4 regions of the Bradyrhizobium sp. 134 genome follow, and region 3 is predicted to be linked to each of the others. Evidence: predicted binding sites of a transcription regulator. Region 3 holds the regulator's gene; each other region holds the start of a gene.
What was found. Region 3 encodes PhoB, which activates phosphate uptake and scavenging genes when phosphate is short. Its sites were predicted from a motif close to TGTCATNNANCTGTCAT; they were not measured.
Positions count from the first base shown of each region.

Region 1: IVA75_RS00985 (YbhN family protein) is a predicted target of PhoB. The motif match lies at 3,307-3,323, and genes of this name have one in related genera.
Region 2: IVA75_RS33790 (DUF465 domain-containing protein) is a predicted target of PhoB. The motif match lies at 3,297-3,313, and genes of this name have one in related genera.
Region 4: IVA75_RS10390 (DUF2794 domain-containing protein) is a predicted target of PhoB. The motif match lies at 2,798-2,814, and genes of this name have one in related genera.

Region 1 is NZ_JADPKX010000006.1:47,201-54,395, reverse strand. Features, by position in the region: gene IVA75_RS01000 (EAL domain-containing protein) at 1-895, opposite strand, end outside; gene IVA75_RS00995 (MFS transporter) at 1,008-2,411, opposite strand; gene IVA75_RS00990 (ferritin-like domain-containing protein) at 2,571-3,077, opposite strand; gene IVA75_RS00985 (YbhN family protein) at 3,504-4,586, shown strand; gene IVA75_RS00980 (hypothetical protein) at 4,741-6,690, shown strand; gene IVA75_RS00975 (S8 family serine peptidase) at 6,834-7,195, shown strand, end outside.
Region 2 is NZ_JADPKX010000074.1:754,347-761,541, reverse strand. Features, by position in the region: gene IVA75_RS33820 (5-(carboxyamino)imidazole ribonucleotide synthase) at 1-886, opposite strand, end outside; gene purE (5-(carboxyamino)imidazole ribonucleotide mutase) at 883-1,371, opposite strand; gene IVA75_RS33810 (GGDEF domain-containing protein) at 1,513-2,265, shown strand; gene IVA75_RS33805 (hypothetical protein) at 2,267-2,518, opposite strand; gene IVA75_RS33800 (hypothetical protein) at 2,541-2,747, opposite strand; gene IVA75_RS33795 (DUF465 domain-containing protein) at 2,864-3,070, opposite strand; gene IVA75_RS33790 (DUF465 domain-containing protein) at 3,398-3,577, shown strand; gene IVA75_RS33785 (NAD(P)/FAD-dependent oxidoreductase) at 3,745-4,848, opposite strand; gene IVA75_RS33780 (EAL domain-containing protein) at 5,051-7,195, shown strand, end outside.
Region 3 is NZ_JADPKX010000034.1:802,740-809,934, reverse strand. Features, by position in the region: gene apaG (Co2+/Mg2+ efflux protein ApaG) at 1-353, shown strand, start outside; gene IVA75_RS13400 (Hsp33 family molecular chaperone) at 411-1,418, opposite strand; gene argF (ornithine carbamoyltransferase) at 1,657-2,604, opposite strand; gene IVA75_RS13390 (aspartate aminotransferase family protein) at 2,604-3,806, opposite strand; gene IVA75_RS13385 (GcrA family cell cycle regulator) at 4,262-4,774, shown strand; gene phoB (phosphate regulon transcriptional regulator PhoB) at 5,014-5,721, opposite strand; gene phoU (phosphate signaling complex protein PhoU) at 5,745-6,461, opposite strand; gene pstB (phosphate ABC transporter ATP-binding protein PstB) at 6,472-7,195, opposite strand, start outside.
Region 4 is NZ_JADPKX010000034.1:159,221-166,415, forward strand. Features, by position in the region: gene IVA75_RS10375 (FtsX-like permease family protein) at 1-437, shown strand, start outside; gene IVA75_RS10380 (Bax inhibitor-1/YccA family protein) at 708-1,499, shown strand; gene IVA75_RS10385 (GNAT family N-acetyltransferase) at 1,723-2,253, shown strand; gene IVA75_RS10390 (DUF2794 domain-containing protein) at 2,366-2,734, opposite strand; gene IVA75_RS10395 (DUF1223 domain-containing protein) at 3,332-4,108, opposite strand; gene acnA (aconitate hydratase AcnA) at 4,342-7,062, opposite strand.

The DNA of each region.
Region 1 (7,195 bases), on a different contig from region 3:
GCACGTCGACGAGCAGCCGGCCGGTGAGCAGGATGTCGGTGCGGCCGAGCATCGCGGCATAGCGCTCGTTGAACAGGATGATCTTGCCGTCCGCATCGAACATGCACAGTCCCTGCGACATGTTCTCGAGCGCCGTGTCCAGCACGATCCGCTGGCGGCCCAATTCGCCCTTGGCGCGGCGGTCGAGCAGCGCGGCCACGAGCGCAATCGCGATGATCGCGACCGCGGCACCCGCTGTGAAGAAGGACAATGAGGCCGCCGGGATCGATAACCCGCTGGTCGCGAGCGTCGGATCCGGCGTCAGAACGACGGCGCCCATTGCGGTGAAATGATGTGCGACGATGGCGACCGTCAGCAGGGTGCTCGCGGTTAGCGCATGGAACAGGTCGTCGCGCCGCGCAGCGACAAACAGCGCGAGCGCCGCAAAGACAATTCCGAACAGCACCGAGGCGGCAACCGTGCTCCCGATCCAGTCGACGCGTGCCGGCATCTCCAGCGCCGCCATGCCGGTATAATGCATCGTCGCGACCGCGGTGCCGACGATGGCGCCGCCGAGCACGATCCACGGCGCGCGCGCGGAGGATGCCGCCAGACTCAGCCCCACGAAGGTTAAGGAGATCGCGAAGATCAGCGAAAGGATCGTCACCGGGATGTTGTAGGCGCCGGCGCCGCCCGGCCCGTAGGCGAGCATCGCAATGAAATGCGTCGCCCAGATGCCGCATCCGCTGACGGCGGCATCCAGGGCGATCCAGACCAGGCGCCCGGAGCCGTGTGTCGCGCGCGCCCGGTGAAACAGGCTGATCGCCGCCGCGCTTGCGAGCAGGCACACCGCGCCGCCAAGCGCGACGAGCCGCCAGTCGTGCTCCTCGGTGAGACAGTAGAGAACTTGATACATTGCGGGCCCCTATCGACCCGCACTTGAACCGACAGAGATGGACAGTCGGTAACCGGCTACACGCCCGTTTCGGGGATGGTGAACGGAAGCTGTGTGCATTCGCTCGGATTGTTCATCCGCGCGCCGGCGCGCCGAGGCCGATCACGGCGGCGGCGAGCAGCAGCACGGCCGCCGACACGACCAGCGACAGGTGCAGGCCCGTCATGAACGCGCCCTCCGAGGCCACCAGCGAGCCGAACAGCGCGACGCCGAGCACGCTCCCGGTTTGTCGCGTCGCGTTCAGCACGCCCGCAGCGATACCGGAGCGTGCCTTCTCGACGCTGCCCAACAAGGTCGAGGTCAGCGGCGGCACCAGCAGCCCAAGTCCGCTGCTGATCGCGATCATCTGCGCAAAGATCGCCCAATAGCTCGTGCCGGCTTCGATCCAGAGCAGGCCGACGCAACCGAGCGCCGAGACGCAGGCGCCGACGACGATGGTCGGGCACGGGCCGATACGCTCGGCGAGGCGCGGCGCCAGCAGATTGACCGGCAGCACCACGCCCATCATCGGCACGAAGGCGAGACCGGTCCACCATGCCGACAGCCCGTTGATCCTCTGGAAATACAGGCTGAGCACGAAGATCAGGCCGTAGATCGCGATGTTGACGAGCAGGCCGACGAGCGAGGTCAGCGCGAACAGCCGGTGGCTGAACAGCGACAGCGGCAACATCGGCTGTGCCGCACGGCTCTCGCGCCAGACGAAGAGCGCGGCGAGAATTGCTGCTGCGACGAAGGCTGCGATCACAGCTGGATGGTCCCAGCCAAGCGCGCCACCTTCGATGATCGCGCCGGCGAGCGCCCCCAGCGCACCAATCGCCGCGAGCTGGCCCGGCAGATCGATCTCGCGCGAGCGCGCCCGCGTGGTTTCGCTGGCGTAACGCCAGCTCAGCCACAGGCCAACAAGCCCGACCGGCAGATTGACCAGGAAGATCGCACGCCAGCCGACCAGCGTGATCAGCGCGCCGCCGACGAAGGGGCCGGCAGTGAGCGCGAGGCTCGCACCGGCGGCCCAGATTGCAACGGCGCGGCCGCGCTCGCGGTCGTCCGGATAGGCATGATTGAGCAGGGCAAGAGAGTTCGGCACCAGGATCGCCGCCGCCAGGCCCTGGACCAGCCGCGCCCCAATCAGCACGGTCGCATTGGGCGACAACGCGCAGGCGAGCGAGGCCGCAGTGAAGATGGCGAATCCCGCCATGAAGACGCGCTTGGCGCCGATGCGGTCGCCGAGCGCGCCGGCCGTCAGGATGAACGCGGCAAACGCAATGGTGTAGGCGCTGACCACCCATTGCAGCTCGGCGACGCCGCCTCCGAGCGTCCTGCCCATCGCATCGAGCGCGGTGTTGACGATGGTGACGTCAAGCTGCACCACGCCATAACCAAGGCTCATCGCGGCAAGGGTGAGGGATGTCGCAAGGCGCGAGCCGGCATGCGGCGCGCCGGCTCCGAAGGCTTCGTATTTGACGGTGCTTACTCGCATGCTGCCATCTCGGTTGCAGCCCCATGCGAACGATACGCTTCCAACCCGCCGTCATGTTACGACAACGATCGAATGATGAATGCATGATGGATATGTGATGCGCGAGCGTCGCGCGGACGGCCGCGCGACGCTCTGTCCTGACCCTGGCTGCGCCTGGCCCTAGCTCGCCGCGCGCAGGTTCACCTTGCTCTCGGCGAGCGTGGTCAGCTTCTTGTCGGTCGCTTTCTCTTCTTCCAGCGTCGTGGCGAGCACGCTGGCGCAGTCGTTGCGGCCGAGTTGCTTCGCCCAGGCGATCAGACTGCCGTAGCGGACGATCTCGTAATGCTCCGCCGCCTGTGCCGCGTTGATCAGCGCGGCGTCGAGCACCGCCTTGTCGGCCACTTCGCCGGCGGTCTCGTCGGCTTCCTCGATGATGCCGTCGATCGCCGGGCAATCGACCGCCTTCACCTGCGCACCGTGCATCTTGAACACTTCCTCGAGGCGCTTCACGTGCTCCTTGGTTTCTTCGAGGTGCGTCAAAAAGCCCTGCTTCAGCTGCGGATCGGTCGCCTTATCCGCCATTTTCGGCAGAGCCTTGGTGAGCTGCTGCTCGGCGTAATAGATGTCCTGGAGCTGATGCACGAACAGGTCGTTCATGGTTTTGATGTCTTTTGTGAACAATCCCATCGGTCCGATCCTCTCGGGTTGTGGGAACACGGAGGCGCCGGCTTGCAGGAGAAGCCGGTTATTCCGCCATGTTCGATTGCTGATGCGGCACTAACCAGCGCAGGGCATCGTCGTTCCAAAAAAGCCCGCATCCCTTGCGCTGGAACAATGCTGGCCGTGCAGGATCTGAGACCATGTCACGGACGGACGTGACCGATCCCACGACTCATATGCTTAACGCGCGTCCGATGTGAACCGCGTATGACAAAGTGGCTGGTCCAAGCTGGTCCAAGGCAGAACCTATCCTTGTCAAGGGCTGCACAAGTCACTGTTTTTGCCTTAAATGAGCTACATCATGCCTAGCGATCCAAGCCCACATCGGGCACTGATCGCATCCGACCGGCCAATGTCTGGCCTGGTCGGTCTTGCCCCCCGCCGGGAGGATGAATGCACGGACTGCTGACCGCGCTGAAGCGCGGCTTCAAGAGATGGATCGGCTGGCGGCGTCTCGGCGTTGCGGCGAGCGTCTTCATCATTGCGTTCGCGATCACCACGCTGGTACGGACGCTCAAGGGCATCGACACCGGGGTCATCCTGACCGCGTTGACCGAGATCCCCCGCGGTAACATCGGGCTGGCGGCGATCTGCGTATGCTTCGCGTTCTGTACGCTGACCTTCTACGATTTTTTTGCACTGCGAACGATCGGCAAGAAGCACGTGCCCTATCGCATCGCAGCGCTCTCCAGCTTCACGTCGTATTCGATCGGCCACAATATCGGCGCAACCGTCTTTACTGGTGGCGCGATCCGCTTCCGGATCTATTCGGATTACGGGCTGAATGCGATCGATGTCGCAAAAATCTGCTTCCTGTCGGGCCTGACCTTCTGGCTCGGTAACATCTTCGTGCTCTCGATCGGCATGGCCATCCATCCGGATGCCGCCTCCTACATGGATCAGCTGCCGTCGTCGATCAATCGGCTGATTGCGCTCGGCGGCCTCGCCTCGATCGGCGCGTATCTGGTCTGGCTGTGCATGGGCGAGAAGCGCCGCGAGCTGGGCCAGAAGGGCTGGAAGGTGGTGCTGCCGTCAGCGCCGCTGACGCTGGTGCAGATCCTGATCGGCGTCGTCGATCTCGGATTCTGCGCGCTGGCGATGTACCTTCTGGTGCCGGCCACGCCGCAGATCGACTTCCTGTCGCTCTCCGTGGTGTTCATTTTGGCGACGTTGCTCGGCTTTGCCAGCCACGCCCCCGGTTCGCTCGGCGTGTTCGACGCCGCCATGCTGGTGGCGCTGCCGGAGTTCGGCCGCGAGCAGCTTCTGGCCACGCTCCTTGTCTTCCGCATTCTCTATTTCGTGATCCCGTTCGGACTGGCCATCTCCATCATGGGCACACGCGAGCTCTGGATGAATGTGGTGGAGCCCTGGCAGGAGCGCCGACGGCTGGCGGAGGCCTGCGCGCAGGCCAACCTGCCCAAGCAGGTGGCAGCGATGGAGCGCGAGCGGTCGCTGCGGCAGGCCAGCAAGCGCTGAGCATGATCCGAAAAAGTGCGAAGCGGTTTTCCGGAAAGATCATGCTCCAACGATAGTCCGCTAGACGCCGGCCAGCAAAACCGTCAGACCGATGTTGCAGGCGGAGAGCAGCTCTCTTATTTCCGCCTCAACTTTGCCGTTGAAAATGCGGGCCATGATCCCTGTATCCCTTCGCCGTTTCCTCGCTGGTGCCCTGCTGCTCGCCGGGCTCCTCACCGCCCTGCCGCTGGAGCGGGCGGCCGCGCAGGACGCGGGCGCCATGCAGATCAGCTGGGAGGTGCGCAACCGCTTCAGGCTGTTCCGCGAAGAGCGCGACTTCCTGCTCCATGTCGAGAACGCACGTAACCGCAGCATCCTCGCCGCCGAGCAATCGCTGGAGCTCCAGAGCGAGGGCCGCGGCTGGGCCCGGAACATGGTAAACCGGCTCTGCATCGACCTCCAGGGCCGGGTCAACCAGCCCTGCACCCGCGACAACACGAAGGAAAACTACCTCACCCCCCTCGACCATCCCGTCACCGTGCGTCTCGCCGGCGCGGTGCCGGTCGGCGCCACCTGCGCCTGGTCGTTCGACGACGGCGACGGGCCGCAACAATCCACCTTCGACTGCGCCGAGCCGATCAATCTGCGGGTCCGCTACGGCAAGCAGACGGTCGCGACCGTCGACGTCTCCTCCGGCTCCGATCCGACCCAGCGGGTCCAGACCGAGATCCAGGTCCGCGACATCTTCGTCGCTGGCCTCGGAGACAGCATCGCCTCGGGCGAAGGCAATCCAGACCGGCCGCTGGCGCTGTCGGACGAAGGTTTTTGCTTCCGCTCCTATCTCGGCACCGCCGGCGCGCAGTATTACCGGCCAAGCCGCGCTGGCTTCAAGGGCGGCCGCGCCTGCGAAGCGCCGGATACGCTTGCCAACTGGCAGCGCTACAGCGCGCTCTGGTTCAACTCGCCCTGCCATCGATCGCTCTACAGCTACCAGGCCCGCACCGCGCTGGCGCTCGCGGTACGCTACACCCACGTCGCGGTGACGTTTCTGCCGCTCGCCTGCACTGGCGCCAGCATCAGCGACGGGCTGCTCGGCTCGCAGCGAGCCCGTGAATGCCCGCCCGGCAAGACCGGCGTCTGCAACATCAGCGTGAACGCACAGGTCGCCGAGCTGCGCGAGGCGCTCACCGCTGCCAGGAAACGGCAGCCAGAGCGCACGCTCGACCTCGTGCTGCTCTCGGTCGGCGCCAACGACGTCTATTTCTCCGGCCTCGTCGCCGACGTGATCGTCGAGACCGCAACCGAGCGCGCGATATTCCGGCGCTCCGGCGTGATGGCGAGCGTCGATGATTCCCGAGATGCGCTGGCGCGCGAACTGCCGCAGAATTTCGTCAAGCTACGCGAGGCGCTGAAGCCGCTGGTCGGTGGCGACCTCTCGCATGTGGTCTACGTCTCCTACGCCAACCCGGCGCTCGCCGATGGCGGCGTGCCTTGCCGCGGCGGCCGCGCCGGCTTCGACATCCATCCGTCCTTCAACGCCGATCCGCAGCGCCTCGCCCGCGTGTCGACCTTCGTCGACACCGAATTCCTGCCGCAACTGAAGGGGCTCGCTACCTGCACCCGCGGCGCGCTGTGCCGCGATCCCGAGGCCGACCGCATGACCTTCGTGGATTCGCATCAGGCGGCGTTCGCCGATCACGGCTTCTGCGCGCATTCGGGCAACGATCCCGAATTCGACCGCACCTGCTTTGCCGAGAACGGCCAGAGCTTCAATCCTGACATCGTGAGCGCGGCGAGCCAGCCGATGCTGTGCGGCCGCGGCGCCTCCGAATTCCGCGCCTATCTGCCGCGCGCGCGCTGGATCCGCGACGCCAATGACAGCTATTTCGCCGCGATGACCTATCCGCAAGGCTTGCCGGCAGCAAGCCAGCCGACCGACATCCACGACGCGACTTGGGGCGTGCTCTCCGCCGTCTATGGCGGCGCCGTGCATCCGAGCGCCGAAGGCCACGCCGCGATGGCGGACGCGGCACTGCCGGCCGCAAGCGCCGTGCTGGGGCTGGATGCGGCACCGCCGGGCGTGACACGCGGGCTGCTCGCGCCGCTGCCGGCGGCGCAGCAGTAGGCATCTGCGCCAAAATGGCGCAGGCGACCTCTCCGGCCTAAATTGAATGCACGACTTCGCCAATGCACGCTAAAGTTGGGCGCAGGGGCTTGGGTCAGACCAAATGCTCGCACGCCCGCCTACGTCACACGGAGGAGGCTGCCTTGGCGAAGCGATCAGCGAGAGGTCCGGCCAAGAAGCGACCGCGAGGTCCCACGCAGCGTAGCAGATCGGCGACCCAAGCTTCGCGAGGCCGGGATCAGGAATCACCGCGTCTGTCCGAGGACACTTGGCGAAGCCTCATTTTCAGGACATTTGGTCACCAGCGCTTCACGCAAGATAGCCCCATCCTGCCGGACGTGTGGCTGGCCTACGCCAAGGCCGACAAGGGGGTGCGCGTCGACATCATCCTAACTCCCAAGACGGGACACGCGCCCGGTGCCATTGCGCAGTCGCTTGAGCAGCGATTGCTGCGCTATCACAGGAACTCCGGCAGAACGACCAGCACGCTCAAAAGCGAGACGAT
Region 2 (7,195 bases), on a different contig from region 3:
ACTGCGAGACGGATGCGCCGTCGAGCGTCCAGTGTCCGGAATTGTGCACGCGCGGAGCGATCTCGTTGACCAGCACCTTGGGTCCGGTGCCGTTGGCGAGCACGAACATCTCGACGGCAAGCACGCCGACATAATCGAGCGCGCCCGCGATCTTGCCGGCAATGCTGCGCGCTTCCTCGGCGAGCACGTCCGGGATCCGGGCGGGCGCTCGGGAGATCTTCAGGATGTGGTCGCGGTGCTCGTTTTCGGTGACGTCGAAACACTCGACCTGGCCTGTCGCGGAGCGGGCGGCGATCACGGAAATCTCACGTTCGTACGGCACGAAGGCTTCCAGGATGGCCGATTTGGTGGCGAGACTGGTCCACACTTTCGCGACGTCGTCGCCCTCGCGGATGATGGCCTGGCCCTTGCCGTCATAACCGAAGCGGCGGGTCTTCAGCACCGCCGGAAGGCCGATTCTGGCGATAGCCTCGCGCAACGACGGGACCGAGGTGACGTCGGCATAGGCTGCGGTGCCGATGCCCAGCCGCGTCACGAAATCCTTCTCGGCGAGCCGGTCCTGGGTGGTCTCAAGGATATTGCGGTTGGGCAGCACGGGACGGCGCGCATCCAGCACCATCGCGGCCGCGGACGGCACGTTCTCGAATTCGTAGGTGATGACATCGACGTCGTTGGCGAACAGCTCGAGTGCTTCGACATCGGCATATTCAGCGCAGGTCGCATTCAGGACGACGTCGAAGGCCGGTGAATCCGGATCGGGCGAGAACACCTGGCAGCGCAGGCCGAGCCGTGCCGCCGCCATAGCCAGCATCCGCCCTAATTGTCCGCCGCCGAGGATGCCAATGGTGTCGCCGGGCTTCAGCTTCACCTGCTTTGCGTCAGTCACGCCTTGTCCTCCGGGCGTTCGGCCACGGCCTCGGTCTGCGCCTTGCGCCAGGCGGTGAGGCGATCAGACAAGGCCGGGTCGGATAAGGCCAGCACGGCGGCCGCCAACAGCGCCGCATTGACGGCGCCGGCCTTGCCGATGGCGAGGGTGCCGACCGGGATGCCCGCGGGCATCTGGACGATCGAATAGAGCGAATCGATACCCTTGAGCGTCCTGGATTCGATGGGAACGCCGAACACGGGCAGTTCCGTCAGCGCTGCCGCCATGCCGGGCAGGTGCGCAGCGCCGCCCGCGCCGGCGATGATGACCTTGTAACCGGCCCCCTTGGCGCCCTTGGCGAACGCAAACAGCCGGTCGGGGGTGCGGTGTGCCGAAACGATGCGAGTGTCGGCGACAACGCCGAGCGCTGCAAGCGTGTCGGCGGTATGCCGCATCGTGTCCCAGTCCGACTGGCTTCCCATGATGATGGCGATTGGCGCGGTCATGACGTCAATTGTGCTCGAAAAACAGGAAGATAGGCCAGATTAGCGGTTCCGGCCGGTTGCTCGCAAGGCGGTGGCAAGGAGAAGGGAATGCACTATCCTGTCTTGGTGAATCCCCGCAAGCCTTCATTGAGCAGGATGCCCATGAAGAAACCAAAAAGGGCGAGCGCTGCGAAGGCCAAAAAGGGCCCGAAAACTAGCGCCGGTCGCTCCAAAGTTGCTCCCAAGCGTCTGGCCAAGAGTCGGGCCAAGGGCCCGGCCAAGGGCCCGGCGCGGCATCGAGCGTCGGCCGCTGGGGGCGCCAAAGGGGCTATGAAGCCGGCCGTCAACGCGACCATCCGCGACCTCCGGAGCAAGCTCAAGGGGGCGCTGCGGCGGGTCGCGGAACTCGAGGCAGCCGCCGACACCGACTTCCTGCTGGAAATTCCGAACCGGCGCGGCTTCGAACGCGAGCTCGCTCGCGCCGTCGCCTACATGAAGCGCTACCGCGCCAGCGGCGCGCTGATCGTCCTCGACGTCGATCGGCTGAAGCCGATCAACGATTCCTTCGGCCATGCGGCCGGCGACGAGGTGCTGAAGGCGATTGCCGCCACGCTGACGCGGCAGATCCGCGCCTCGGACTTGGTGGGCCGCCTCGGCGGCGACGAGTTCGCGCTGCTGCTCTGGAATCTCAGCGAGACCGACGCCAAGGCGAAGGCCGCGGCTTTCGAGCAGGCCGTCGACGAATTGTCCTTTGTCTTTCGCGGCCAGCACGTGAGCGCGGGCGCTTCCGCCGGCGTCGCCCTGCTTGGAGTGCAGTCCGACTCCACGCGGGCCCTGGAGGAGGCCGATGCCGCCATGTATGTGCGCAAGGCGCACCGGCGGCACGAGCCGCGCATCAGGCTCGTCAGCAGCTAGTTTAAAGTGTGCCGAGGTCTTTCGGTACGTTGCCGAAGCTGCGGAGCAGTTTGGCGTCGCCGAATTCGCCGGTCATGGGATCGCCGCTGCGGCTGAACGCGACGGCGCCGGTGTGGCCGGCGCCGTGCGACATGATCTCGGCGCGCCGTAACGCGGCCACCGCGCTCTGGCATTCCTCGGCCGCACCTGCGACCGGCGAGCCGTCCTCGTCGGTCAGGAAAGGTAATGCAACGTAATAGGTGACATCGGACATGGTCGGCTCCGATAGCTGACAGTCAGGCGGCGCTGCTCTTCCTGCGCGTGATCTCCGGAATGCAGCCTGCGGAAATCGCCGCCTGCAATTCCTCCAGCTCGGTCTCCAGATATTCATTGGCCATGATCAGCGCCTTGATGGTGCTGCGCAGATTGCCGTCGCACATCGCGATCGCCTGATCACAGGCTTGTTCATAATGGCTGTTGTCGAGAAGGGCGGCTGCCGACATCTGCGTTTTCCTTGGACGGTTTTCCCGGGGGCGTTGGTGTCCAAATGTTCTTATTTTGTTCCTTTTGAGTCAAGCGGATTCACATGCGGCGGGTCGCCGAGCTGTCCTCCTGTGGATCAGGCGATGATATCGGGCGTGATCTGGTCTTCGATGAACGCGATACGGTCACGCAACAACAGCTTGCGTTTCTTCAACCGCTGTAACCGCAACAGGTCGGGGGCGGGCGATTGATGCAGTGCATCGATCGCCGCATCAAGATCTCGGTGTTCCTGGTGCAACCGGGCGAGCTCGGATTCGAGTTCGCGCGCATCTTCATTGGTCATGTCTGCGGTGGCCGAAAAACCGATAGGCGTGAGATTAAGGCTGTGGATGCCCTGTGGAAACTATCGTCCTTGCGCGCCGTGATCGCAAGCGATCTCGGGCTGTCCCGCGTCGATCTCCCGCGAGATATTTCTGCGGTCGCTCCGACGTTGCGCAAGCGCATTGATATCACGGATTTTTCCCGCGTGGTTCCCTTACTCACGCTTCGTTACATATGAATTTTCAAAAATGACAGTGCGACGACGGATACCCATCGACAGAACGAATCGGTGATGTACACTTCGTCGTCCGGTCGAATCCAAGGTTCACCCCTACCGAGGAGGTTTCGAATGACAATTCAGGCACATCTGGTTGAATTGGAACGGAAGCACAAAACTCTCGAAAACGAATTGCACGAAGCTCTCGTGCACCTTTCAACAGACGACCTGCAAATTGTTGAGTTGAAGCGCCGGAAGTTGATGGTCAAGGACCAGATCGAGCGTCTCAGGCACGGCGACACGCTCCACTAGTAACCCCGTAACAGCGTAGAGTTGATCGCACCCCTTCAGGCAGGGATGGGAGCCTTTGCGCTCATCCCTGCTGCAAGGCGCGCAGCGTGCAAGGATTTGCGCGGCTCTAGCTTCTTGTCTGGACGCGCTTCTTTACGCGCAACCGGAATCCCCTTCGCTTTAAACCACTAGATGTTTGCGAGTTCGGCGGCGTGATCCGCGATCGCGAGCGATGACGTCAGTCCGGGCGACTCGATGCCGAACAGGTTGATCAGGCCTTCGACGCCGTGATCGCGCGGGCCCTGCATCAAGAAATCCTGCGTGGCCACCGCCGGCGGCACGATCTTCGGGCGGATGCCCGAATAGCTCGGCATGAGCGCACCGTCAGGCAGCGTCGGCCAGTATTTGCGAATGGCCGGGTAGAAGCGCTCGGCGCGTGACGGGTCGACCTCATAGTCGATCGTCTCGATCCACTCGACGTCGGGGCCGAAACGCGCCTGCCCTGCCATGTCCAGCGTCAGATGCACCCCTAGCCCACCGGGCTCGGGCACCGGATAGATCAGGCGCGAGAACGGTGCCCTGGCATTGCAGCTGAAGTAGTTTCCCTTGGCGAGGTAGGCCGTCGGGATCCGTTCCAGCGGCATGCCCTCGATGTTGCGCGCCACGGTGGTCGCCGAGAGCCCGGCGGCGTTGACGAGGAGGCTGCATTGCAGCGTCATCGGCGCTTCGCCGCCCGCCTCGATCTCGATCACGCCGGCGGTCGCCTTGGCACGGATCAGCGGGGTGTGGAACGCGAAGGCCGCGCCCGCGTCCTCGGCTTCGCCGCGCAGCGAGAGCATGTAGGCGTGGCTGTCGATGATGCCGGTCGACGGCGACAGCAGCGCGGCGTCGCAGGCGAGCGCCGGCTCCAGCGCACGTGCCGCATCGCCCGTGAGCAACTGCATGTCGAGCACGCCGTTGGCCTCGGCATGCGCCTTGATCGATTGCAGCTTCTCGGTCTCTTTCGGATTGGTCGCGACGATCAGCTTGCCGCAATTCCTGTGCGGGATGCCGCGCTCGGAACAGTAACGATAGAGCGCGTGCTTGCCGTCGACGCACATGCGCGCCATCCAGCTTCCGGCGCGGTAGTAGATGCCGGCATGGATCACCTCGCTGTTGCGCGAGGAGGTGATGGTGCCGATGGCCTCGGCTTGCTCGAGCACGATCACCTCGCGCCCGGCTTGCGCCAGCTTTCGAGCCACCGCGAGCCCGATCACGCCGGCTCCGATGACGACGCAGTCCACCCTATCCATGGTTGTGCAGGACGTCCGCTCGAAGCGACGAAGGCCTCACGCCTGGGAACGGCGGCGCGGGGGCGTTTTCCGTTAAGGAAGCATTTATCATGTCAGGGCAATTGCCGTATTTGATGCCACATTTTTCCGTTGCTCGTACAGGCGTTTACCCGATCCAAACCCGCCAGGCCAGACAATCCGACGTTGAAATCGCGGGTGGCTGATGGCTGAGAAGAACTGGCACGCGGGCAGCGCGCTTCCGATTGCGATGCAGGCCGTCGTGTGCCTGGCCGCAGCGGTCGCGCCTGCGCGCGCCTTTGCCCTCTCCGACAGCTTCAGCCCTCCGAGCTACCTCGGCCACCTCGATCCCAACGTGATCTGGGAAGCCCTGATCGCGGGAATTGTGATCTGTTCGTTCTTCGCCGCGATCGCGCTATGGATCCATTCCTCACTGCGCCGGACTAGGCGTTTGCAGCTGCGGCGCAATGCCTTTGTCTCCTCCGCCATGAACAACCTCAACCAGGGCGTGGTGATGACGGATGCGCAGCGGCGCATCATCTTCTGCAACGACCGCTATCTCGATATCTACGGCTTGATGCGGTCGGACATCTGGGCCGGAATGACCGGCCACGACATCCTTGAGCTGCGGCGCCGGCGTGGCGTGCTCGGCGGCGCTTCCGACGACGAGTTCTATGAGAAGGCGGCAAGCCCGAACGGCCTGATAACCGAACTGCCGGACGGGCGGGCCATCCTGGTGAAGTATTTCGTGCTGCCCAACGGCGGCTCGGTGGCGACCCATCTGGACGTCAGCGAGCAGCGCAGGCTGTCCCGGCAGCTCGCCTCCACCAAGCAGTTCCTGGAAACATTGCTGGACCACGTACCGGCCTGCGTGGCGGCGAAGAACATCGAGGATGGTCGCTACATTTTCGCCAATAGCGCCTATGAGCGCTTCTGGGGTTTCTCACGCGATCATGCCGTCGGCAAGAACGCCCGCGAGCTGTTTGCGCCCATCTCGGCGGACAGCATCGAGGCGACCGACCGGGCGGCACTCGATTCGCCGGACGGCCAGTTTCGCAACGAATTCGAGGTCGACCGCGCCGGTGAGCGGCGCATGGTTGCCTCGATCCGGATCGTGGTCCGCAACGAGAGCAACAAGCCCGAATTCCTGATGCTCGTGTTCGAGGACATCACCGATCGCCGCTCGCTGTCGAAGGAGCTGGAGAGCACGAAGAAGTTCCTGGAGCTCGTGGTCGACAACATCCCGGTGGCCCTGATCGTCGAGCAGGTCAAGGACGGCCGCTATCTGCTCGCCAACCGCAGCGCGGAGACGATCCTCAACCGCAGGCGCGAGGAAGCCACGGGCCTGACCGCGTCCGACATCTTCAATCCCAAGGAAGCCAAGCTGATCATCGCGCGCGACGAAGCCGCGATCAAGAAGCGTGGGATGATCACCGAAGAGCACCCGATCTCCACCAAGGACGGGCTGCGGCTGTTCCTCACCCGCCGCGCCACCGTGCTGGGCGACACCGGCGAGCCGCAATATCTGATCAAGACCCACGAGGACGTCACCGATCGCCGGCAGACCGAGTCGCGCATGGCGCACATGGCCTACCACGACGGCCTCACCGATTTGCCGAACCGTGCCGCTTTCCTGCAGGCGTTGACCCAGATGATCGAGGCCTGCGAGGGCACCGGCGAGGAGTTCGCGGTTCTGTGCGTCGATCTCGACGGCCTCAAGGAGGTCAATGACGTCTTCGGCCATGCGCACGGCGACAAGCTCCTGGTCGAGGTGGCCCAGCGGCTCCAGGATTCCGCGCGCGGCGGCGTGGTGGCGCGCCTGTCCGGCGACGAGTTCGGCCTGATCATCGACGGCAAGCAGCCGGAGGCAGGCCTCGCGCTGGCGCAGCAGATCGGTGATGCCGTCGCCAAGGAATTCCAGATCGACGGCCGCCCGGTCCGCGCCGGCGTCACCACCGGCATGTCGATCTTCCCGCACAACGGCGCCGACGCCGCCTCGCTGCTCGCCAATGCCGGCGCGGCCCTGTTCCGCGCCAAGCAGAAATCGCGCGGCACGATCAGCCTGTTCCAGCCGGAGATGGACCAGCAGATCCGCGATCGCCGCGTCCTACACCAGGACCTCTCGATGGCGATCAAGAATGGCGAGCTCTCGCTCGCCTTCCAGCCGCAGGGGACTGCTGGCCACAGCGTCGCCGAGAGCGAGATCATCGGCTTCGAGGCGCTGGCGCGCTGGCAGCACCCGGTGCGCGGCCAGGTCTCCCCGGCCGAATTCATCCCGATCGCGGAGGAAAGCGGCCTGATCGTCGAGATGGGCGAGTGGATCCTGCGCGAGGCCTGCCGCGAGGCCGCC
Region 3 (7,195 bases):
AGCCGAACTTTGTTCCGGAGCAGTCGTCGGCCGACCGCTCCCGCTATTTCTGGTCCTACACCATCGTCATCACCAATTCCGGCGACGAGACCGTGCAGCTCAAGACGCGGCACTGGATCATCACCGACGCCACCGGCCGGCAGCAGGAGGTGAAGGGCGAGGGCGTCGTCGGCGAGCAGCCGACGCTCGCCCCCGGCGAACGCTTCGAATACACCTCCGGCGTGCCGCTCACGACCGCCTCGGGCTTCATGACCGGCCGCTACCAGATGGTCAGCGCAACCGGCGAGCGCTTCGAGATCGACGTGCCGACGTTCTCGCTGGACAGCCCGGACAACAAGCGGGTGTTGAATTAGGGTCTGAGATGGTGGGCACGGTTCGCTTTACCCGCCCTCCGGCACTACAGCACCGCGCTACGCGTCCTCGACGCCCGCCTCGTCCGGTGTGAACTCGTACACCGAGCTGCAGAACTCGCAGGTCACGACGACCTTGTCGTCCTTGACCATCGCGGCACGATCGTCGGACGAAAAGCTCTTCAGCATCGATGCCACCGCGTCGCGCGAGCAGGAGCATTGCGCCTTCAAGGGCAGCGGATTGAACACGCGCACGCCGCGTTCGTGGAACAGACGGTAGAGCAGCCGCTCGCCGGACAGCTCCGGATCGATCAGCTCGACATCTTCGACGGTCTCGATCAGCGAGCGCGCCTCGACCCAAGCATCGTCTTCAGCGACGGCATGCACCTCGACGCCTTCGGGCGCATCGCCGGGATGCAGATCGGCCTGCCGCGCGCGCTCGGGCGCCTTCGGCAGGAACTGCATCAGCATGCCGCCGGCGCGCCAGCGATGCTTGCCGCCGTCGTTCGAGCGCCACTCCTCGCCGACGGCGAGACGCACGCGGGTCGGGATCTGCTCGGAGCGCAGGAAATATTCGTGAGCGGCGTCTTCCAGGCTGCCGCCGTCGAGCGCGACCAGGCCCTGGTAGCGGCTCATGTCGGGGCCCTGGTCGATGGTCATGGCGAGATGACCGTGCCCCAGCAGCGCGCCGGAATCCTTTGCATCGCCGAGGCGCGCGGCGTCGTAGCGCGCATAGGCGCGCAGACGATCCGGCGCCTGATAGTCCACGACCAGGAACGACACCGGACCGTCGGTCTGGGCCTGGAGGATGAAGCGGCCCTCGAACTTCAGCGCCGAGCCGAGCAGCGTGGTCAGCACGATGGCCTCGCCGAGCAGCTTGCCGACCGGCGCCGGGTAATCGTGCTTGGTCAGGATCTCGTCGAGCGCCGGACCAAGCCGCACCAGCCGACCGCGCACATCGAGCGCGTCGACCTCGTAGGGCAGCACAGCGTCATCGATCGGAACCGCGGATGGCGCGCGAACCGGACCTTCGGGCCCGGTTTTCATGTCAGGGGATTGGGAAACCATGGCGCTTTATCTGGGGTCGGAAGGCGGAATTGGAAGGGGTTCGGAGCAGCTCATCTGGACACTGGTTTGATCATGATACGGCAAATTCGGTGTCGTCCCGGCGAAGGCCGGGACCCATAACCACGAATATTGGTTTGGCGAAAACTCGTTGCCTCCGCCGATCTGCCACAAGAGAGATTCCGCGGTCTGGGTCCCGGCCTTCGCCGGGACGACGGAAAGTTAGCTCGCCCGCGTCGATCTACTTCACCGCGTCGAAGCACCAGGCCAGAATGCCCTTCTGCGCGTGCAGGCGGTTTTCGGCCTCGTCGAACACGACGGATTGCGGACCGTCGATCACCTCGTCGGTGACCTCCTCGCCGCGATGGGCGGGCAGGCAGTGCATGAACAATGCATCGGGCTGGGCCAGCGACATCAGCTGGGCATTGACCTGATAGGGCTTGAGCACGTTATGGCGGTGCTCGCCTTCCTTGTCCCCCATCGACACCCAGGTGTCGGTCACGACACAATCGGCCCCACGCACGGCGGCTTCGGCATCGGTGCCGAGCATGATCGGCGCGCCGGTCGCCTTGATGAAGTCGCGCATGGCTTTTTTCGGGGCGAGCTCCGGAGGCGTCGCGACATTGAGCTGGAACTTGAAACGCTCGGCGGCGTGCGCCCAGGACGCCAGCACGTTGTTGTCGTCTCCGGTCCAGGCCACCGTCTTGCCCTCGATCGGGCCGCGATGTTCCTCGTAGGTCATGAGGTCGGCCATCACCTGGCAGGGATGCGAGCGCCGCGTCAGGCCGTTGATGACGGGTACGGTGGCGTTCGCCGCAAGCTCCAGCAGGGCATCGTGATTGAGGATGCGGATCATGATGGCGTCGACATAGCGCGACAGCACCCGCGCGGTGTCGGCGATGGTCTCGCCGCGGCCGAGCTGCATCTCGGCACCGGTGAGCATGATGGGCTCGCCGCCGAGCTGGCGCATGGCAACATCGAAAGACACCCGCGTCCGCGTCGAGGGGCGCTCGAAGATCATCGCCAGCGTCTTGCCTTCGAGCGGCCTGACCGGCTGATGCGCCTTCTGCTTCGCCTTCATCGCGGTGGACGCGGCGAGCATGCGCTTGAGCTCCGACAGCGGCAGCTCGTTGATATCGAGGAAGTGCTTCGGTGTTTTCTTGGGTGTATTATCGGGCGACTTGCTCATCAGCTTGCCGCCCGCTTGTTGCCGGATAACGCGGTGCAGGCGCGCTCGAGCCGCCCGACGCTGTCCTCGATCTCGGCTTCGGTGACGATCAAAGGAGGCAGGAAACGCACGACATTGTCGCCGGCACCGACGGTGAGCAGCTTTTCGGCGCGCAAGGCGGCAACGAGATCGCCCGAAGGCACCACGGCCTTGATGCCGATCAGGAGGCCCTCGCCGCGCACTTCGCTGACGACATCAGAGTGGCGGTCGATCACGGAAGCGAGCTTCTGCTTCAGCAACAGCGACATCCTCTGCACGTGGTCGAAGAAGCCGGGCTTGAGCATGACGTCGAGCACGGCGTTCGCAGCCGCGATCGCGAGCGGATTGCCGCCGAAGGTCGAGCCGTGCGAGCCCGGTGTCATGCCGGACGCCGCTTCCGCGGTCGCAAGGCACGCGCCGATCGGGAAGCCGCCGCCGAGCGCCTTGGCCAGCGACATCACGTCGGGCTCGACGCCAAGGCGGCGGTACGCGAACAGATCGCCGGTGCGACCCATGCCGGTTTGCACCTCGTCGAAGGCGAGCAACAGACCCTTCTCGTCGCAGAGCTGGCGCAACGCCCTCAGGAAGGCAGGCGTTGCCGAACGGACACCGCCCTCGCCCTGGATCGGCTCGATCAGGATTCCGGCGGTCTGCGGACCGATCGCCTTTTTCACCGCCTCGAGATCGCCATGCGCAACCTGGTCGAAGCCCTCCATCGGGGGGCCGAAACCTTCGAGATATTTTGCCGAACCCGTCGCGGCCAGCGTCGCCAGCGTGCGGCCATGGAACGCGCCTTCGAAGGTGATCATGCGATAGCGGTCGGGATGGCCCTTCGCGGCGTGATAACGGCGCACCACCTTGATCACGCATTCCAGCGCTTCGGCGCCGGAATTGCAGAAGAACACGAAATCCGCAAAACTTTCATTGCACAGGCGCGCGGCGAGCTTTTCGCCGTCCGGGCTCTGGAACAGGTTCGACATGTGCCAGAGCTTCGTGGCCTGCTCCTGCAACGCCGCGACCAGCGCCGGATGGGCATGGCCGAGCGCATTCACCGCCACCCCGGAGGTGAAATCGAGATAGCGCTCGCCATTGGTCGCGATCAGCCAGCAGCCTTCGCCACGCTCGAAACCGAGGTCGGACCTGGCGAAAACGGGGAGCAAATGCGGCGCTGCGCTGTTAGTCATGACGGTCACTTGAATGTTGCGGACGGTGTGAGCGTGCATTGCGCAACGCACCATCGACCGGCCCGGAAAACGAAACGTGCCGCCTCTTGCGGGCGGCACGTGCGACTATCTTAGGCTTGGTGAAACGGGTGTCAATGCCGCCCGGAAAGCCTCGCGAAACGCTGAATCCGTAGTCTTGCGGTGCCGATTTTGCGGGATTTAGTCACGGAACATGTGGAAGCGAGTCGGCGGACTCTTGCGCGGGAGTCACGCCATATTGTAGCGTTTGGATTGTCAGATACGACATCTCGTGCAGTGGTTCTGATCTTTAAGTCCTTATGTACCGGCGTAAACGTTCGGGCGTTCAAGACGCGCCCGGCGAGCCTTAAGGGATTCTGGCGGCACGGGTTTTTGAAGGCTTAGGCATTCGCTACGAGGCCCCAGGATGGCTGGCGCGCAGCGAGGGAAAGGGTGCAATGACGGTTTTGACCTGGTCCGATGATCGCGTCGAGCAGCTGAAAAAGCTCTGGGAGGCCGGACTTTCGGCCAGCCAGATCGCGGCGGAGCTCGGCAATGTGACCCGCAATGCCGTAATCGGCAAAGTGCACAGGCTCGGCCTCTCGGGCCGCGCCAAGAGCCCTTCGTCGGCAGCGCCCCGACCGCGCAAGGCGCGCCCCGCGCAGCACATGATGCGGGTGAGCCGCCCGATCTCGCGCGGCAACACCGCGCTGGCGCAGGCCTTCGAGGTCGAGGCTGAGCCGGATCCGGTCACCTATGACAACGTGGTGCCGATGAGCCAGCGGCTGTCGCTGCTGGAATTGAACGAGGCGACCTGCCACTGGCCGGTCGGCGATCCCTCGAGCCCGGACTTCTTCTTCTGCGGTGGACGGGCGCTGTCCGGCCTGCCCTATTGCGCCCAGCACTCGCGCGTCGCGTACCAGCCGGCGTCGGATCGGCGGCGTGCACCGGTGAAGCCGGGGCCGCGCTAATTACCGCAAGTCGTCGCGCGAAGACGGCTCAACGATTTCAGTGTCGTCCCGGCCAATTGCGCACGGGGGCCGGGACCCATACTCCGAGCGCGCAGTTGTTGCGCGAAAGGGGTCATTCCGAGTCTTCGCCAAACCACGTTCGGTGGTTATGGGTCCCGGATCAGCGCTCGCTTCGCTCGCTTGTCCGGGACGACGTCGAAGAATTCGGGGACAGCTTGCCAACAAACAAGGCTGCAACCCTACACCTGCTCCGCCTTGGCAAACCGATCATCCAGCGCGTAACCAGCGCCGCGGACGGTGCGGATCGGGTCCTGCTCGCGGCCGAGATTGAGCAGCTTGCGCAGGCGGCCGATATGCACGTCGACGGTGCGCTCGTCGATATAGATGTCGCGGCCCCAGACGCTGTCGAGCAGTTGCTCGCGCGAGAACACCCGTCCCGGGTGCTCCAGGAAGAACTCCAGCAGGCGATATTCGGTCGGACCGAGATCGATCGGCCGGCCCGAGCGCGCCACGCGGCGCTTGTCGCGGTCGAGCTCGATGTCGCCAAAAGCAAGGACGGTGGCGAGCCGCTCGGGGCTTGCGCGCCGCAGCAGGCCTTTCACGCGCGCCAGCAGCTCCGGCACCGAGAATGGCTTGACGATGTAATCGTCGGCGCCGGTCGCAAGACCCCGCACCCGCTCGCTCTCCTCGCCGCGCGCGGTGAGCATGATAATCGGGAGCTGCTTGGTCTCGGGACGGGTGCGAAGCCGCCGGCACAGTTCGATGCCTGACAGGCCCGGCAGCATCCAGTCGAGCACGACCAGATCGGGGATGTGCTCCTTGAGGCGGGTGTCGGCGTCGTCGCCGCGCATCACCGTCTCGACGTCATAGCCGTCGCCTTCGAGGTTGTAGCGGAGAAGCTCGGTCAGGGCTTCCTCGTCCTCAACCACCATAATGCGTGCGCCCATCGGGTCGTCGCTCCCTTAAGTCTTCAGGTGTTCGGTACCGTGCTGGCGAAGGTCGTCATGTCGCCCTTCGGCCGCTTGTCGGTGATCGCCTGGCCCTCGATCATGTAGAACACGGTCTCGGCGATGTTGGTGGCGTGGTCGCCGATCCGCTCGATGTTCTTGGCGCAGAACATCAGGTGAATACAGAACGAGATGTTGCGCGGATCCTCCATCATGTAGGTAAGGAGCTCGCGGAACAGCGAGGTGCAGATGGCGTCGACTTCCTCGTCACCCTTCCACACCGCCATCGCCGCCGGCAAATCATGCGCGGCATAGGCGTCCAGCACCGACTTGACCTGCTGCTGCACGAGGTCGGTCATGTGCTCGAGGCCGCGGAACAGCTTGAGCGGATGGAAGTCCGTCTCCAGCGCCGCAACGCGCTTGCCCATGTTCTTGGCGAGGTCGCCGATGCGCTCGAGATCGGTCGCGACGCGCATGGCGCCGACGATCTCGCGCAGATCGACCGCCATTGGCTGGCGCCGGGCGATGGTGAGCACCGCGCGTTCCTCGATGCGCTTCTGCAGCGCGTCGAGTTCAGTGTCGATGGCGACGACGCGCTGGCCGAGCGGGACGTCGCGGCGGATCAATGCGTCGACGGACTCGACGATCATGCGCTCGGCGATGCCACCCATCTCGGCGACCAGGCGCGTGAGTTCCTGGAGGTCGGTGTCGAAGGCCTTTGCGGTATGTTCAGAACCCATGTCGCGTCTCCTAGCCGAACCGGCCGGTGATGTAATCCTGCGTGCGCCGGTCGGACGGCGACGTGAAGATCTTGCTGGTGTCGTCGAACTCGATCAACTCGCCGAGATACATGAAGGCGGTCTTGTCGGAGACGCGCGCCGCCTGCTGCATGTTGTGGGTGACGATCGCGATCGTGTAATCCTCGGACAGCTCCTGGATCAGCTCCTCGACCTTGGCGGTCGAGATCGGGTCGAGCGCCGAACAGGGTTCGTCGAACAGGATCACCTCGGGCCGCACCGCGACGGTGCGGGCGATGCAGAGGCGCTGCTGCTGGCCGCCGGAGAGCGACAGGCCGGAGGCGTTGAGCTTGTCCTTGACCTCGTTCCACAGCGCGCCGCCGCGCAGCGCCTTCTCGACGCGGCCGTCCATTTCGGACTTCGATATCTTCTCATAAAGACGGATGCCGAACGCGATGTTCTCGTAGATCGTCATCGGGAACGGCGTCGGTTTCTGGAACACCATGCCGACGCGGGCGCGCAGCAGATTGAGGTCCAGCTTGCCGTCGAGGATGTTGGTCTGGTCGAGCATGAGCTGACCGGTGGCGCGCTGACCGGGATAGAGGTCGTACATCCGGTTGAAGATGCGCAGCAGGGTCGACTTGCCGCAGCCTGACGGACCGATGAACGCCGTGACGCGGTTGGCGCCGAGCGTCAGGTTGATGTTTTTCAGCGCGTGGTGCTCGCCGTAATAGAAG
Region 4 (7,195 bases), 640 kb from region 3:
GCGTGCGCGTGCGCGAGGTGATGGAGACGGTCGGCTCGGTCGTGACCAACCTGGCGCTGGCGATCCGCGGCGCCAGCGCTGTGACCCTGATCTCGGCGATCCTGGTGTTGGGCGGCGCGCTCGCCGCCGGCCACCGCCACCGGGTCTACGATGCGGTGATCCTCAAAACGCTGGGTGCGACCCGGCTGCGGCTGCTCGGCGCCTATGCGCTCGAATACCTCTTGATCGGGCTTGCAACCGCAATGTTCGGCGTTTTCGCCGGCAGCGTCGCGGCCTGGATGATCGTGACCCGACTGATGACCCTCACCTTCGTCTGGCAGGGCGGCAGCGCCGCCGGCGTGGTCGCGGCTGCCTTGGTCGTCACGGTCGGCCTGGGTCTCGCCGGCACGCTGCTGGCGTTGAACAAAAAGCCCGCCACGGTGTTGCGGAATTTGTGACAAATGGTAGCGGGCGGCGGCACGGGAGCGAAATCGCACGATTCCGGGGATTAACCACGTCCGCTCGTCTGGATTGCAGGGAAGGGCGACATTCAGCCGCGCGTGGACGGTTGCAGCGGATGTGTTAGTTTCCCACATATCGAATGGGTTCGGAGCCCGGATTGTTAGCCAAAATTTAGTCGGCAGACATCGGTATCCGAGATAGAATTTGACGAACCGGCGGCGTGGCGACCCTCATGCCGGACCGGACCAACCAACGGGAATTCGACCATGTCGGACCTAGACCGCAATTACGCTTCTCCTTTCGGCAGGGCCGCCGGGCGTGTTGACGCCGCGACGGTCGATGCCGGCCTGCGCGCCTACATGCTGCGCATCTACAACTACATGAGCATCGGCCTGGCCATCACCGGCTTGGCCGCGCTCGGCGTCTACATGGCCGCCGTGACGGATGTTCCGACCCCGGAAGCCGTCCGCGTCGGCAAGCTGTTCCTGACGCCGTTCGGCTACGCGATGTTCGTCAGCCCCCTGAAGTGGCTGTTCATGCTCGCGCCGCTCGCCATGGTGTTCGTGATCTCGGCGGGCATCAACCGTCTCGCTCCCTCGACCGCCCAGATCCTGTTCTGGGTGTTCGCGGCGCTGATGGGCGTCTCGCTGTCCTCGATCTTCCTGGTGTTCACGCACACCTCGATCGTGCGGGTGTTCTTCATCACCGCGGCGACCTTCGGCGCGCTCAGCCTCTACGGCTACACCACCAAGCGTGACATGAGCGGAATGGGTTCGTTCCTGTTCATGGGCCTGATCGGCATCGTCATCGCGAGCCTGGTGAACCTGTTCCTGGCGAGCTCGGTGCTGCAGTTCGTCGTGTCGGTGGTCGGCGTGCTGGTGTTCGCGGGCCTCACCGCCTGGGATACCCAGCGGCTGAAGAACGACTACATCTATGGCTACGCCTCGGCCGGCGGTGACATCGCAGAGCGTGCGGCCATCACCGGCGCGCTGTCGCTGTACCTGAACTTCATCAACCTGTTCACGCTGCTCCTGCAGCTCCTCGGCCAGCGCGACTAAGCGTCAGACCAGAGCGAACGACACCAGCCCCGGCCGAAAGGCCGGGGTTTTTGTTTGGGCGTGATGTTCCCTCAACCACCGCCATTGCGAGGAGCTCTTGCGACGAAGCAATCCAGAGTCCCTCCACGGACGCATTTCTGGATTGATTCGTCCCGCTCGCAATGGCGGCGTGGGGAGGCCGTTGCCTCTTCCAGTCGTCCCGGGAAGGCTCTAATCTTGCGGCATGTCCGCACCCGAAATCAGGCCCACCCTTGAGGCCGACCTGCCCGCCATCACCGCCATCTACCAGCAGGCTGTCCGCGAGGGCACCGCGACGTTCGAGCTGGAGCCGCCCGACCTCACCGAGATGACGCGCCGCTACCGCACGCTGATCGACGGCGGCTATCCCTATTTCGTCGCCATCCTCGACGGGCGCGTCGCCGGCTACGCCTATGCCGGCGCCTACCGGCCGCGGCCGGCCTACCGCTTCACGGTCGAGAACTCGATCTATCTCGATCCAGCATTCCACCGCCGTGGCCTCGGAGCGCTCCTGCTGGAGCGGTTGATCGTCGAATGCGAGGCGCGCGGCTTCCGCCAGATGATCGCCGTGATCGGCGATTCCGCCAATGCCGGCTCGATCGGCGTGCATACCAAGGGCGGCTTCAAGATGATCGGCACGCACCCCAGCGTCGGGCTCAAATTCGGCCGCTGGCTGGACACGGTGATGATGCAGCGAGATCTTGGCGAGGGCGCGAAGAGCGTGCCGACAAAATAGGTCTCGTTGGGTGGGCAAAGCGAAGCGTGCCCACCATCACCAACGCGTTTGACGAAAGATGGTGGGCACGGCGCGATGCGCCTTTGCCCACCCTACAGCACCGAGCGCGCCGCTACACCACCGCCAGCTTGCGATCGATCACCAGGAGCACGCGCTCCAGCTCGTGGCCGCGGCGCAGGATCAGGCCCGTCGCCGAGATCACGCTGTACATGCCCTGCTTGCGCGCGAGGCGCGGATCCTTCTCGATGCGATAGATCGGCACTTCCGAAGCGCGGCGAAAGACCGAGAACACGGCGCGATCCTTGAGGAAGTCGATGGCGTAGTCGCGCCACTCGCCGTCGGCGACCATCCGGCCGTAGAGATTGAGAATACGGTGCAGCTCGAGCCGGTTGAACGTTACGCGGCTCGGTTGCGCATTCGAAGCGGCGGGGCGCGCCGCCGCGCGCTGTTCGCTCGGATCGGCATCCTCCGACAGACTCATAGGCTGCCTCCTGTCGTATCAGCATGACCGCGTCCGCGAAGACCGTCCCCGGAACCGCGGATCATGACAGTTGCATGATCGCGCCAACTGTTCCCCACTGCAAGGGGCCCTGTAAGGACGTTGGACCGGAGCAAACCGCCCACACGCAGCGGTGGAACTCTGTCGCGGCAAACCGTCACGGGATTGTTAGCAGGAATCATAGTGTCGCCGCTTTTCCGCCAAGCGACTGCCGCCCTGCATTGCGAAAAGACCTGTGTGCGTTGACCCGGTCCTTTCGGTTCCGGATTCCTCAGCCCCCAGCCCCCCGGGGCCGTCAGGATCGGGTCTGTTCGCACGACAAGGAGGGCCAACGCGAGTTGGTCCTTTTTTGTTTGGGCCGGTTTTGTTTGTGTCGGGATGTTTCCGCCTCGACGGATCTCTTCCTCATCAGCGAGAACACTCCCTCCCCTCATCCTGAGGAGCCGCGAAGCGGCGTCTCGAAGGATCGAGGCCGAGCTGCCTCAGCAGGGCCTGCGTGGTTCGAGACGCGCGCAAGAGCGCGCTCCTCACCATGAGGATTGAGACTGTGCTTGAATCGGAAAATTCGAAGTGCGCGCGTTAGTGCAGCGACGTGTACGCCGCGCCCAGCATCGGGCCCGGCTTTTCCCGGCTGCCGTCCTGGACGTAGACCACAGCACCGTCGACGCCGTCGCGCGTGAGGTTCTCGATCGGCACCGTCCAGCTTTCCGGACGGCCGGTCCAGTCGCCGACCTTGAGCAGGTTGCGCACCACGTTGTGATAGATGACCTGCTGTCCGCGATTTTCACCGCGGCTGATCGCGATCGGCACCGACTTCGCAATCGAGCAGATCCAGACCTCGCCGTGGGACGCCGTCGGCTCCTTGCTCGCGGCCACCGAGACGTTGATCTGCTTGCCCGCGAGCGACATCGTCACCGGTACGCTCATCACACCAGTGCCCGCGTCAGTTTTGCCGATCGCGCTTTCGATGCCGGTGCGATCGCTGCCCACGACATGCGTGGAGCCGTTGACTACGACCTGCGGCGTGTAGACTTCGCGGTCGCCGCGCATGCGCGAATAGGCACGCTGCCGTGCAGAGAAGCGCGAATCGGCCAATGTGTCCTTCCAGCCGAGATAGTCCCAATAGTCGATCGGCATGCTCAGCGCGATGATCGAGGGATCGCGGGCGAGGTCGCCGATGATCTTGTCGGCCGGCGGGCAGGACGAGCAGCCCTGCGAGGTAAACAATTCGACAACGGCGCGGGGATCAGCCTCGGCAGGACGAATGACGGCGACGATCGCACAGAGACCAAGTGCACCCGACCAGAGGGCGCCGGACCAACGTGAAACCAGATGAGAAGCCGTCATTGTTGTCATGTCGAACGCCGCACACCATTGCTCGCGAGAGGGAAACCTTACCGCCGGATGGTCACCGTAGTCTTACGGGCCTCACGCATTCGTCCGCCACAGCAGCCTTCCAGGGCGTGAGGTTCTCCGCCGGGCGGGCCATCCGAAGCCTGCCGCAAACGCGTGAAGGCGGCCTTGTGATAGGCCGCCTTCGTGTAACCTACTACTCACTTCGCAGTGAGCCACCGTTCACAAATCCGCGCTTACGCCGCGAGCTTGCGCAGCACGTAGTGCAGGATGCCGCCGTTGCGGTAATATTCGAGCTCGTCCAGCGTATCGATGCGGCAGAGCAGCGAAACGCGCTGCAGCGAACCGTCGCCGGAGACGATCTCCGCGGTCAGCTTCTGGCGCGGCTTGAGGTCGCCGATGAGGCCGCGCAGCGTGACCTTCTCGTCGCCCTTCAGACCGAGCGACGACCAGGAGGTGCCGTCCTCGAATGTCAGCGGCAGCACGCCCATGCCGACCAGGTTGGAGCGGTGGATGCGCTCGAAGCTCTGGCAGATCACGGCACGCACGCCGAGCAGACGCGTGCCCTTCGCGGCCCAGTCGCGCGAGGAGCCGTTGCCGTATTCGGCGCCGGCGAACACCACCAGCGGCACCTGCTCCTGCTGGTACTTCATCGCGGCGTCGTAGATCGACATCTGCTCGCCGTCTGGCCAGTGTTTTGTCAGACCGCCCTCGGGGATATTTCCATCCGCGCCCTTGAGCATGAAGTTCTTGATGCGGATATTGGCGAAGGTGCCGCGCATCATGACTTCGTGGTTGCCGCGGCGCGTGCCGTACTGGTTGAAGTCGGCCGGACGCACCTGGTGCTCGCTGAGATATTTGCCGGCGGGCGAGGTGAGCTTGATCGAACCGGCCGGCGAGATGTGGTCGGTGGTGATCTTGTCGCCGAACATGGCAAGGATGCGGGCCTCGACGATGTCGGTGACCGGCTCCGGCTCCTTCTTCATGCCTTCGAAATAGGGCGGGTTCTGCACATAGGTCGAGCTCATGTTCCAGCGATAGGTCTCGCTCTCGACCGTCTTGATCTTGCGCCAGTTGGTGTCGCCCTTGAACACGTCGGCATACTTCTTCTTGAAGATCGACGCGGTCACGAACTTCTTCATGAAGGCGTTGATCTCCTTCGTCGTCGGCCAGATGTCCTTGAGGTACACCGGCTTGCCGTCCTTGCCTTCACCGAGCGGCTCGATGGCGAGGTTCTTGGTGACGGTGCCCGCGAGCGCATGAGCGACCACGAGCGGCGGCGAGGCGAGGTAGTTCGCCTGCACGTCCGGCGAGACACGGCCTTCGAAGTTGCGATTGCCGGAGAGCACCGCAGCCGCGACGATGCCGTTGTCGTTGATCGACTTCGAGATCTCCTCGGGCAGCGGACCGGAATTGCCGATGCAGGTGGTGCAGCCGAAACCGACCAGGTTGAAGCCGACCTTGTCGAGATCGGCCTGGAGACCGGAATCGGCGAGATAGGCCGCCACCACCTGGCTGCCGGGTGCCAGCGAGGTCTTCACCCACGGCTTTGCCTTGAGGCCCTTCGCGGCGGCGTTGCGCGCCAGCAGACCGGCGCCGATCAGCACGCTCGGGTTCGAGGTGTTGGTGCAGGAGGTGATCGCGGCGATCACGACGTCGCCATGGCCGATGTCGAACTTCTTGCCGTCGACGGCGAAGCGCTTCCCCGGCTCCTCGGCCTTCTTGTATTCGCTGGCGAGCGCGAGCGAGAAACCCTCGGGCACGGACGGCAGCGCAATGCGGCCTTCGGGGCGCTTCGGGCCGGCCATCGATGGCACGACGTCACCGAGGTCGAGCGTCAGCGTCTCCGTGAACACCGGATCGGGCGACTTGGCGGTGCGGAACAGTCCTTGCGCCTTCGCATAGGCCTGCACCAGCGCGACGCGCGCCGAGGCGCGGCCGGAGGTCTTGAGATAATCGAGCGCGGCGGCGTCGACCGGGAAGAAGCCGCAGGTCGCGCCATATTCGGGCGCCATGTTGGCGATCGTCGCCTTGTCGGCGACCGAAAGATGATCGAGGCCGGGGCCGAAGAACTCGACGAACTTGCCGACGACGCCAAGTTTGCGCAGCATCTGCGTCACGGTCAGCACGAGATCGGTCGCGGTGACGCCTTCCTTCATCGCGCCCTTCAGCTTGAAGCCGACGACGTTGGGCAACAGCATCGACAGCGGCTGGCCGAGCATGCAGGCTTCGGCCTCGATGCCGCCGACGCCCCAGCCGAGCACGGCGAGACCGTTGACCATGGTGGTGTGGGAATCGGTGCCGACCAGCGAGTCGGGATAGGCGACCTCGAAGGTGCCGGTCTTCTTGCCGACCGTCATCTTCTCCTTCTTGGTCCAGACCGTCTGGGAGAGATATTCGAGATTGACCTGGTGGCAGATGCCGGTGCCGGGCGGCACGACGGAGAAGTTCGAGAACGCCTTCTGGCCCCATTTCAGGAACTCGTAGCGCTCCTGGTTCTGCTTGTATTCCTCGGTTACGTTCTTGCCGAAGGCCTTGTTGTCACCGAAGAAGTTCACGATCACGGAGTGGTCGATGACGAGATCGACCGGCACCAGCGGATTGATCTTCTCGGCATCGCCGCCGAGCTTCTGCATCGCATTGCGCATCGCGGCGAGATCGACCACGGCGGGGACTCCGGTGAAGTCCTGCATCAGCACGCGCGCCGGGCGGAAGGCGATCTCATGCTCCAGCGACTTCTTGCGCAGCCATTTCGACACCGCGACGATGTCTTCCTTCTTGACCGAGCGGCCGTCCTCGTTGCGGAGCAGGTTCTCGAGCAGGACCTTCATCGAATAGGGGAGTTTCGAAATTCCCTTCAGACCATTCTTCTCGGCCGTGGGCAGGCTGTAATAGACATAGGTCTTGGCGCCGACCTTGAGGGTCTTTTTGCATTTGAAGCTGTCGAGCGAGGTCATGTAGGAAATCCCAATTGTTAGTTATACCCGGCAGGGTATTTTAACACCGTCAGCGTAGTCAGGCTGAGTCGCTTGCAGGGGCAGGTTGAGTTGCTGCATCAAGTAGTTCCGGGCTTATAGAAGCTTTCTAACC